3 regions of the Streptomyces sp. NPDC006711 genome follow, and region 3 is predicted to be linked to each of the others. Evidence: riboswitches for the same ligand, from Rfam matches in the RefSeq annotation. Region 3 holds a riboswitch; each other region holds the start of a gene.
What was found. Region 3 has a riboswitch for thiamine pyrophosphate ahead of thiC (phosphomethylpyrimidine synthase ThiC). Riboswitches for the same ligand answer to the same signal wherever they lie in the genome.
Positions count from the first base shown of each region.

Region 1: it holds a riboswitch for thiamine pyrophosphate, as region 3 does, so the genes downstream of both, ACFYM2_RS31075 (thiamine ABC transporter substrate binding subunit) here and thiC (phosphomethylpyrimidine synthase ThiC) in region 3, are expected to answer to the same signal.
Region 2: it holds a riboswitch for thiamine pyrophosphate, as region 3 does, so the genes downstream of both, thiO (glycine oxidase ThiO) here and thiC (phosphomethylpyrimidine synthase ThiC) in region 3, are expected to answer to the same signal.

Region 1 is NZ_JBIAGO010000022.1:87,771-91,038, reverse strand. Features, by position in the region: gene ACFYM2_RS31080 (ABC transporter permease) at 1-621, opposite strand, end outside; gene ACFYM2_RS31075 (thiamine ABC transporter substrate binding subunit) at 699-1,796, opposite strand; TPP riboswitch at 1,879-1,999, opposite strand; gene rlmN (23S rRNA (adenine(2503)-C(2))-methyltransferase RlmN) at 2,135-3,247, opposite strand.
Region 2 is NZ_JBIAGO010000016.1:330-3,597, reverse strand. Features, by position in the region: gene ACFYM2_RS26480 (thiazole synthase) at 1-169, opposite strand, end outside; gene thiS (sulfur carrier protein ThiS) at 173-373, opposite strand; gene thiO (glycine oxidase ThiO) at 370-1,551, opposite strand; TPP riboswitch at 1,549-1,661, opposite strand; gene ACFYM2_RS26465 (NAD(P)/FAD-dependent oxidoreductase) at 1,813-3,036, shown strand; gene ACFYM2_RS26460 (hypothetical protein) at 3,061-3,210, opposite strand.
Region 3 is NZ_JBIAGO010000001.1:725,080-728,347, forward strand. Features, by position in the region: gene ACFYM2_RS03195 (YibE/F family protein) at 1-1,168, opposite strand, end outside; TPP riboswitch at 1,240-1,374, shown strand; gene thiC (phosphomethylpyrimidine synthase ThiC) at 1,367-3,145, shown strand; gene ACFYM2_RS03205 (hypothetical protein) at 3,252-3,268, opposite strand, start outside.

The DNA of each region.
Region 1 (3,268 bases), on a different contig from region 3:
GGTCGGGCCGCCGAGGATCTGCACGACACCGAAGGAGGTGAAGGTGAAGAGGAAGACCATGAGGGCGGCCGCGGCGACGGCGGGGCCGAGCGCGGGGAGCGTGACGGTGCGCCAGGCCGTCCACCGGGAGGCGCCGAGCACGCGTGCGGCTTCTTCCTGACGCGGGTCGAGCTGGGACCACAGGCCCCCCACGGTGCGTACGACCACCGCGTAGTTGAAGAAGACGTGGGCGAGCAGGATCGCCCACACCGTGGTGTCAAGGCGCACCCCCCACAGCTGGTCGAGCAGCCCGCCCCGGCCGAGCAGCGCGAGGAACGCGGTGCCCACGACGACGGTCGGCAGCACGAAGGGCACGGTGACCACGGCCCGCAGGAGCTGCTTGCCGGGGAAGTCGAGGCGGGCGAAGACGTAGGCGCCGGGCAGGGCGATCACGAGGGTGAGCGCGGTGGAGGCGAGCGCCTGCCAGGTGGTGAACCACAGGACGTGGGTGATGTCCGGGTCGCCGAGGACCTGGGTGAGCCGGCCGAACTGCCAGGCGCCGTCCGCCCGGAGCCCCCGGCCGACGATGGCGGCCACGGGCCAGGCGAAGAACAGCGCGAAGAACGCGAGCGGCACGGCCATGAGCGCGAACCGCGCCGCGCCCCGTCGCACGGCGCCGCGCCGCCCCTGCTTTTGGGGCGGCCGGTCCGCCTGGCGGTCTACTTCAGGACGAGCGAGGACCACGACTTGACCCACTGGTCACGGTTCTTGGCGATCCTGTCGGGGGCCACGGTCGCCGAGTTCGTGATCTTGGCGCCGAACCGGGTGAACTCCGGCGGCACCGAGGCGTCCTTGGCGACCGGGTCCACGAACATCTGGAGCGGCATGTCCTGCTGGAACTTCTTGGAGATCAAGAAGTCCAGGAGCGCCTTGCCGCCGGCTTCGTTCTTGGCGCCCTTGAGCAGTCCGGCGAACTCGATCTGGCGAAAGCACGTGCCGGTGGCGACGCCGGTGGGGGCCTCGGCGGGCTTGGGGTCGGCGTAGATGACCTCGGCGGGCGGGCTCGATGCGTAGGAGACGACGAGCGGGCGGTCGCCCTTGGCCTTCTTGCCGCCGGCCGAGCCGGAGAAGTCGGTGTTGTAGGCCTGCTCCCAGCCGTCGTCGACCTTGACGCCGTTGGCCTTCAGCTTCTTCCAGTAGTCCTGCCAGCCCGCGTCCCCGTACGCGGCGACGGAGCCGAGCAGGAAGCCGAGCCCGGGCGAGGACGTCGCGACGTTCTCCGTGACGAGGAGGTTCTTGTACTCGGGCTTGATCAGGTCGTCGAAGGACTGCGGGGGGCTGAGCTTCTTGTCCGCGAAGTACTTCTTGTCGTAGTTGACGCAGATGTCGCCGGTGTCGATGGGCGTGACCCGGTGCTTGTCCTTGTCGAGCTGGTCCTCGGCGGGCACCCGGTCCAGGCCCTTGGCCTCGTACGGGGTGAAGATGCCGTTGTCCAGGGCGCGCGAGAGCAGGGTGTTGTCGACGCCGAAGAACACGTCGCCGCGCGGGGAGCCCTTGGTCAGGATCTCCTGGTTGAGGGCGGCGCCGGCGTCCCCGCTCTTGAGCACCTTGACGGTGTAGCCGCTCTGGGCGGTGAACGCCTTGAGCACCGGGTCGGATGCGGCGAAGGAGTCGTGGCTGACCAGGGTGACGGTCTTGCCGCCGGATCCGCTCGTGCCGGACGCCTTCTTGCCGTCCGAGCCGCCGCAGGCCGCGAGCGTGGCGAGTCCGAGGGCGGCGGCGAGCGACGCGGCCGCGAGCCTCTTGGTACTGCGCATTTCTTCATTCCTCCTGGAGATGACCAGGAAGAGACGCGGCCCTGCCCGCACGACGCGAGGTCGTGCGGGCAGGGCGCAACAGCTTGAGTAATCGCCGAACTTCCTACCCCGCATGACCGGGGCAAGGTTCAGAGGGTCTGCGGTCCGTGTCCCAGTGATGGGTACCGCACTCTCAGCGCTGTGGCGCTCCCCTGTCGGAATATGCAGATGTTTCCCGCCAGGTTACACGGGGCCTCTCGGCGCGGCCCGGGCCGTTTCGCCGTTCGGACGACGGCCCCGGCACACCCCCGGCACAGGCTCCGACGCGCGCCCCGGCACGCGCCCCGGCCCCGCTGCGGCTACCGCTCGGAAGCCGCCAGCTGACCGCAGGCTCCGTCGATCTCCTGACCCCGGGTGTCACGCACCGTCACAGGCACCCCGTGGGCCGCGATGGCCTCGACGAACGCCTTCTCGTCCTCGGGCCGCGAGGCCGTCCACTTGGAGCCCGGCGTCGGGTTCAGCGGGATGAGGTTGACGTGTACGCGCTTGCCCTTGAGGAGCCGGCCGAGCAGATCGCCCCGCCACGCCTGGTCGTTGATGTCGCGGATCAGGGCGTACTCGATGGAGATGCGGCGCCCGGACTTCTCGGCGTACTCCCACGCCGCGTCCAGGACCTCGCGGACCTTCCAGCGGGTGTTGACCGGGACGAGGGTGTCGCGCAGTTCGTCGTCGGGGGCGTGCAGGCTCACCGCGAGCCGGCACTTGAAGCCCTCGTCGGCGAAGCGGTGCATGGCGGGAACCAGGCCCACGGTCGAGACGGTGATGCCGCGCTGGGACAGGCCGAGGCCGTCGGGCTCGGGGTCGGTGAGGCGGCGGATCGCGCCGACGACCCGCTTGTAGTTGGCCAGCGGCTCGCCCATGCCCATGAAGACGATGTTGGACAGGCGCGCCGGGCCGCCCGGCACCTCGCCGTCGCGCAGGGCGCGCATGCCGTCGACGATCTGGTGCACGATCTCGGCGGTCGAGAGGTTGCGGTCGAGGCCCGCCTGGCCGGTGGCGCAGAACGGGCAGTTCATGCCGCAGCCGGCCTGCGAGGAGATGCACATGGTCACCCGGTCCGGGTAGCGCATCAGGACGGACTCGACGAGCGTGCCGTCGTGCAGCTTCCACAGCGTCTTGCGGGTGGTGTCCTCGTCGCAGGAGATGTGCCGGACGACCGACATCAGATCGGGCAGCAGCTCCTCCTGGAGCCGGCCGCGCGCGGCGAGCGGGATGTCGGTCCACTCGGCCGGGTCGTGGGCGTAGCGCGCGAAGTAGTGCTGCGAGAGCTGCTTGGCGCGGAAGGGCTTCTCGCCGATCGCGGCGACGGCATCCTTGCGCTCGGCGGGCGAGAGGTCGGCGAGGTGCCGCGGCGGCTGCTTCGCTCCGCGGGGCGCGGTGAAGGTGAGTTCTCCCGGGACGGGGCGTGCCATGAGCGGTAACTCCTCAGTACG
Region 2 (3,268 bases), on a different contig from region 3:
CCGAGCCCCGTACGGTCGGATCGAGGCGGCGCATGGCGACCGTGGTGAGCTCGGTGCCCGACGCCGCGAGCGCGCGCTCCAGGACGTCCAGGCTCGGCGCGCCGCCGGTACCCATGATCAGGCGGGAGCCGAAGGTGGTGTCGGCGATGGTCAGGTCGTCGTCGGCCATGGCTCAGCCTCCCTGCACGGCGGTCAGGACCTCGACGCGGTCGCCGTCGCCGAGGGTGGTGGCGGACCAGGCGCCGCGCGGCACGACCGTCTCGTTGACGGCGGCGGCGACGCCGGAGCGGGCCGGGGTGAGGGTGGCCACGAGGGCGTCGAGGGTGGTCCCGGGGGCGAGCGGGCGGGGCTCGCCGTTGACGGAGATGGTCATGCGGTCGTCAGCTCCCGAGGTGCGCCGGTGAACCGGCGCGGGGTGAAGGGGCGTGCCTCGTCGGGCAGTTCACCGGTGGTCAGGACGTGCGCCATGACGTCGCCGGTGACGGCGGTGAGCAGGACGCCGTTGCGGTAGTGCCCGGTGGCCAGCACGAGGCCGGGCAGCGCGGTCGGTCCGAGCAGGGGCGCGTTGTCGGGGGAGGCGGGGCGAAGGCCCGCCCGGGTCTCGGTCAGGGGCAGTTCGGTGATGCCGGGCACCAACTCGTGGGCGTCACGCAGGAGTTGGTAGACCCCGCCGGCGGTGACGGTGGTGTCCCAGCCCAGTTCCTCGCTGGTGGCGCCGACGACCAGCTCGCCGTTCTCGCGCGGCACGAGGTAGACGTCGCTGCCGCGCACCACCGCCCGTACGGTCCTGGACAGGAAGGGCGCGTACGCCGGCGGCACGGTCAGGCGCACGACCTGGCCCTTCACCGGGCGTACCGGCGGAAGCAGTTCTTCCGGTACGCCGTCGAGGGTGCCGCTCAGGCTGCCCGCGGCGAGCACGGTCTGGTCGGCGTGGAGTTCGGCGCCGTCGGCGAGGGTCACCCCGGCCGCCCGTCCCCGCAGGACCGTGAGCCGCCGGGCCCAGGCGCGCTCGAACCGTACGCCGGCCTTCTCGCAGGCCACGAGCAGCGCCCGGGCCAGGCGGCGCGGGTCGATCTGGTGGTCGCCGTCCACCCGCAGGCCGCCGCGCACGCCCGGCGCGAGCAGCGGTTCGAGGCGACGGCACTCGCGCCCCGACAGCCACTGCGACTCCAGCCCGCAGCGGGTCTGGAGCGCGTGCAGGTCCCGCAGGTGGGCGCGGTCGTCCAGGTCGAGCGCCACGGCCAGGGTGCCGCAGGCCCGGTAGCCAGTGTCCAGGCCCGTGACCTCGCCGAGCTCGGCCACGAAGGCCGGATAGCGCCGGGCGGATTCGACGTTGAGGGCGAGCAGGGTCTGCTCGCCGTAGTGCAGCTCGGTGACGGCGGCGAGCATCCCGGCCGCGACCTGGGCCGCGCCGCCGCCCGGCTCGGGGTCCACGAGCACGACACCGAGGCCGAGCCGCGCGGCCCGCCAGGCGGTGACGAGGCCGATGATGCCGCCCCCGATCACGAGGACGTCGGACCCGTTCGCGGGCCCGCTGTGTGCAGAACGCATGGGCGTCCAGCCCCTCCCTTCGCCGGCATGACCCGGATCAGGTTCGTACGGTCGGAGGCCGCCCAGCCTCCCTCTCAGCCCGGTCCGTCCGGGCTCCCGCGAGTGCTTTACGCCAGCCACCATAGCCCGAGCCGCCGACGCGCAGTAAGGGAGCGTCCGGGGGCCGGGGAGGGGCCCGGGGGTGGCCTGGGGGCGGCCCGGGGGTGCGCGCCGGGGATCCGTCCCCTACCTGACGCTCAGTCAGCTGCTTATGGTGATCAGGTGAGCGAACAGCAGACGCAATCCCAGACGCGGCACGTGGTCGTCGTCGGCGCGGGCATGGCCGGCGTGCAGACCGCGGTGGCCCTGCGCGAACAGGGCTTCACCGGAGCCGTCACCCTCATCGGCGCCGAACCCCATCAGCCCTACGACCGGCCGCCGTTGTCCAAGGCGATCCTGCTCGGCAAGTCCGAGGGCTCGGCCTTCGAGGTCGACTTCCACGCGCTCGGCGTGGACCTGCGCCTGGGCCTGGAGGTCACCGGCGTGCGGCCGGCCGAGCGGCGCGTGGTGACCGAGGCGGGCGAGGTCGGCTACGACACGCTGGTCATCGCCACCGGCGCCGAACCCCTGACGCTGCCCGGCACCGGGGGAGTGCCCGGCGTGCATCTGCTGCGCACCCTGGACGACGCGCGGCGGCTCCGCCCGGTCCTGGACCAGCGGCACCGGATCGTGGTCGTGGGCGCGGGCTGGATCGGCGCGGAGTTCGCGACCGCCGCGCGGGAGGCGGGGTGCGAGGTCACCGTCGTGGAGGCCGCCGACCGCCCCCTGGCCGGGGCGCTGCCCGCCGAGGTCGCCGCCCCCATGGCCGACTGGTACGCCGAGGCGGGCGCCGATCTGCTCACCGGGGCCAGGGTCGCGTCCATCGGGCCGGGCGAGGTGCGGCTGGCCGACGGGCGGGTGCTGGCGGCCGACGCGGTGATCGTCGGCATCGGCGCGCGGCCCGCGACGGGCTGGCTGGCCGGCTCCGGCATCGAGGTCGGCCCCGAGGGGGCGATCACCGCGGACGCCCGGCTGCGCACCTCACTGCCGGACGTCTACGCGGTCGGCGACTGCGTGTCGTTCCCCTCGGCGCGTTTCGGCGAGCGCCTGCTCGTCCACCACTGGGACAACGCGCTCCAGGGGCCGCGCACGGTCGCCGCCGACATCGTGGGCGAGGCCGCGTCCGACTACGACCCGGTCCCGTACTTCTGGTCCGAGCAGTTCGGGCGGTTCGTCCAGTACGCGGGCCACCATGCGGCCGCCGACGAACTGGTCCGCCGGGGCGACCCCTCGACCACGCCGTGGTCGGTGTGCTGGCTGCGGGAGGGGGCGCTGGTGGCGGTCCTCGCGGTGGGCCGGCCCCGAGATCTGGCCCAGGGCCGCAAGCTGATCGAGTCGGGGGCCCGCCTCGACCCCACGAAGGTGGCGGACCCGTCCACCCCCCTGAAATCCACGACCCGCACGTAAGGCCGACACGGGTGGGCCTCATCCTCAATCGCCGGACGGGCTGACCATGCCCATGCGGGCCAGCATCGTCCCCTTGCCAGGGGCGGGCGGGCTGAGGATGCGCATGCGGGCCAGCACGGACCCCGCCAGGGGCGCGGGGAACTGCGCGACCAGCCATCCACGGGCCGCAGCCAAGGTCCCTGGGGCTCCGCCCCAGGCCCCGTTCGCGCTGAACGCGCTCGTCCTCAATCGC
Region 3 (3,268 bases):
CGCTGCTCTGCGCGATCGAGAACAGCAGCAACAGGGGCAGCGCGGCGCCCGCGTAGGCGAGCACCAGGGTGTTGACCACCGAGGCGATGTGGTCGCGGCCGATCCGGATGCCCGCCCGGTACAGGCCGCGCGGGCCCATCGTCGGATTCGCCTCGTGCAGCTCCCACACCGCCGAGGTCTGCGTGACCGTCACATCGTCCAGCACGCCGAGCGAGCCGATGATGACGCCCGCGAGCAGCAGGCCGGACATGTCTATGCCCGGGTAAAGGCCATGGATGAGGCCGGTGTTGTCGTCGGTGTTGCCGGTGAGCGCGGCCCAGCCGATGAAGAGCGAGCCGAGCAGCCCGATGAGCATCAGCGAGACGAGGGTGCCGAGCACGGCGACCGAGGTGCGCGCGGACAGGCCGTGGCACATGTAGAGCGCGATCAGCATGATGGCGCTCGCCCCGACCACCGCCACAAGCAGCGGATTGGAACCCTGCAACACCGCCGGAAGGATGAAAAAGGTCAGCACGGCGAACGAGACCACCAGGGCGATCAGCGCCATCACCCCGCGCAGCCGGCCGACGACCACGACCGCGAGCGCGAAGATCCCCGCGAGCAGCGCCATCGGGAAGCGCCGGTTCACATCGGTCACCGAGTACTGGAGGTCGTGGGGGGCGTCGGGGGCGTACGAGACGATCACGCCCTGACCGGCGTGCAGTTGGCGCGGCGAGTCGGGCTGGACGACCTCGGTGAAGGTGCGGCCCTTCTCCTTGCCGGAGGTGACCTCGACGGTGGCCTTGCCGCACGGTTGGCGCGGGGCGTTCCTCGCCTGCCCGCTCTCAGCGGTGGAGGTGTCACCGTTCGACGGGGTCTGACCCGCGTGGACCGACGCGCAGTCCACTTTGTCCACCGTGAGGACCTTGGCCTGCTGGGTCTGGCGGTCGAAGCCGACCCCGGTGCGCTGGTGCGGTGGGGCGCCGCCGGGCCAGAGCACCACGAGCCCCACAAGTACCGCCGCGGAGAAGGGGATCAGGACGGCGGCGATGACCTTGCGAAGGTGCTTGGAGACGGGTGCCGCGGGCCCGTGACCGTGTGAGTGGCCATGCGCGTGGCCGTGCGTGTGGCCGTGTCCTTGGCCGGGTCCGCCGGGGGGATGCGGAGGGTGCGGTTCTGGTGGGGTCACCGCCCGATCATCGCAAGAACGGAGGGGGCCCTCTGTTCAGCGCGCCAGTGCGGGCGCTAGCGTGGTGACACCTTTGCACACGCGGGAGCTCGGAGCACCGGGCTGAGAGGGCGCTGAAAGCCGTACGAACCGTACGGAAGAGGCTGCGCCGACCGCCGAACCTGTTACCGGGTAATGCCGGCGTAGGGAGTAGGTCTCATGACCGTTCAGGACGCACGCACGCCTGCCTCCAGCACTGAGGAGAGCGGGAAGTCCATCGGCTGGCACAAGGGGTACATCGAGGGGTCGCGCCCCGACCTCAAGGTGCCGGTCCGTCAGGTGCACCTCACCAACGGCAAGGCCGTAACGCTGTACGACACGTCCGGTCCGTACACCGATCCGGACGTCGAGACCGACGTCCGCCGAGGCCTCGCACCGCTCCGGGAGAACTGGATCATCGGGCGTGGCGACACCGAGGAGTACGCGGGGCGCCCGGTCCGTCCCGAGGACGACGGCATCAAGCACACCTCGCCGCGCGGGGGCCTGAAGAACCTCGACGCGGTCTTCCCCGGGCGCCCGCGCCAGCCCCGCCGCGGCCGTGGCGGCCAGGCCGTCAGCCAGCTCGCGTACGCCCGGCGCGGCGAGATCACCCCGGAGATGGAGTACGTCGCGATCCGCGAGAACGTCTCCCCCGAGGTCGTACGCGAGGAGATCGCGGCGGGCCGCGCCGTGCTGCCCGCGAACATCAACCACCCCGAGATCGAGCCGATGATCATCGGCAAGCGGTTCCTGGTGAAAGTCAACGCCAACATCGGGAACTCCGCGGTCACCTCCTCCATTGAGGAAGAGGTCGACAAGATGACCTGGGCCACGCAATGGGGCGCGGACACGGTCATGGACCTCTCCACGGGCCGCAACATCCACACCACTCGCGAGTGGGTGCTGCGCAACTCGCCCGTGCCCATTGGCACGGTGCCGCTGTACCAGGCGCTGGAGAAGGTCGACGGCCGTGCCGAGGACCTGACCTGGGAGATCTACAAGGACACGGTCATCGAGCAGGCCGAGCAGGGCGTCGACTACATGACGGTCCACGCGGGCGTGCTGCTGCGCTACGTTCCGCTGACCGCCCGCCGAAAGACCGGCATCGTCTCGCGCGGCGGGTCGATCATGGCGGCCTGGTGCCTGGCGCACCACAAGGAGTCGTTCCTGTACGAGAACTTCGAGGAGCTGTGCGACATCCTCGCCTCGTACGACGTGACGTACTCGCTGGGTGACGGCCTGCGGCCGGGCTCCATCGCGGACGCCAACGACGAGGCGCAGTTCGCGGAGCTCCGCACGCTCGGGGAACTCAACACGATCGCCAAGCGTCACAACGTACAGACGATGATCGAGGGCCCGGGGCACGTCCCGATGCACAAGATCAAGGAGAACATCGACCTCCAGCAGGAGATCTGCGAAGAGGCCCCGTTCTACACCCTGGGGCCGCTGACCACCGATGTGGCGCCCGCCTACGACCACATCACCTCCGGTATCGGCGCGGCGATGATCGCCTGGTGGGGCACCGCGATGCTCTGCTACGTCACGCCCAAGGAGCACCTTGGCCTGCCCAACCGTGACGACGTGAAGACCGGCGTCATCACGTACAAGATCGCCGCGCACGCGGCGGACCTGGCCAAGGGGCACCCGGGCGCCCAGGAGTGGGACGACGCGCTCTCGGACGCCCGGTTCGAGTTCCGCTGGGAGGACCAGTTCAACCTGGCCCTCGACCCGGTCACGGCCCGGGAGTTCCACGACGAGACGCTGCCCGCCGAGCCGGCCAAGACCGCGCACTTCTGCTCGATGTGCGGTCCGAAGTTCTGCTCGATGAAGATCTCGCAGGACATCAGGCGTGAGCACGGCGGCGACCTGAAGTCGCACGAGATCGAGGCCGGGATGGCGGAGAAGTCCAAGGAGTTCGCGGACGCGGGGAACCGGGTCTATCTGCCGATCGCCGACTGAGGCGTGGGGCGTTCGCGCTGCTCCAGGGGTTCAGGTCCCCCGGAGCAGCGGCACGCTCGCCGCTCGGGGCCGGCAGGCCCCCGGAACGCCTGCTCCCCGGTCCCGGTCAGTCCGGCTGGTGTT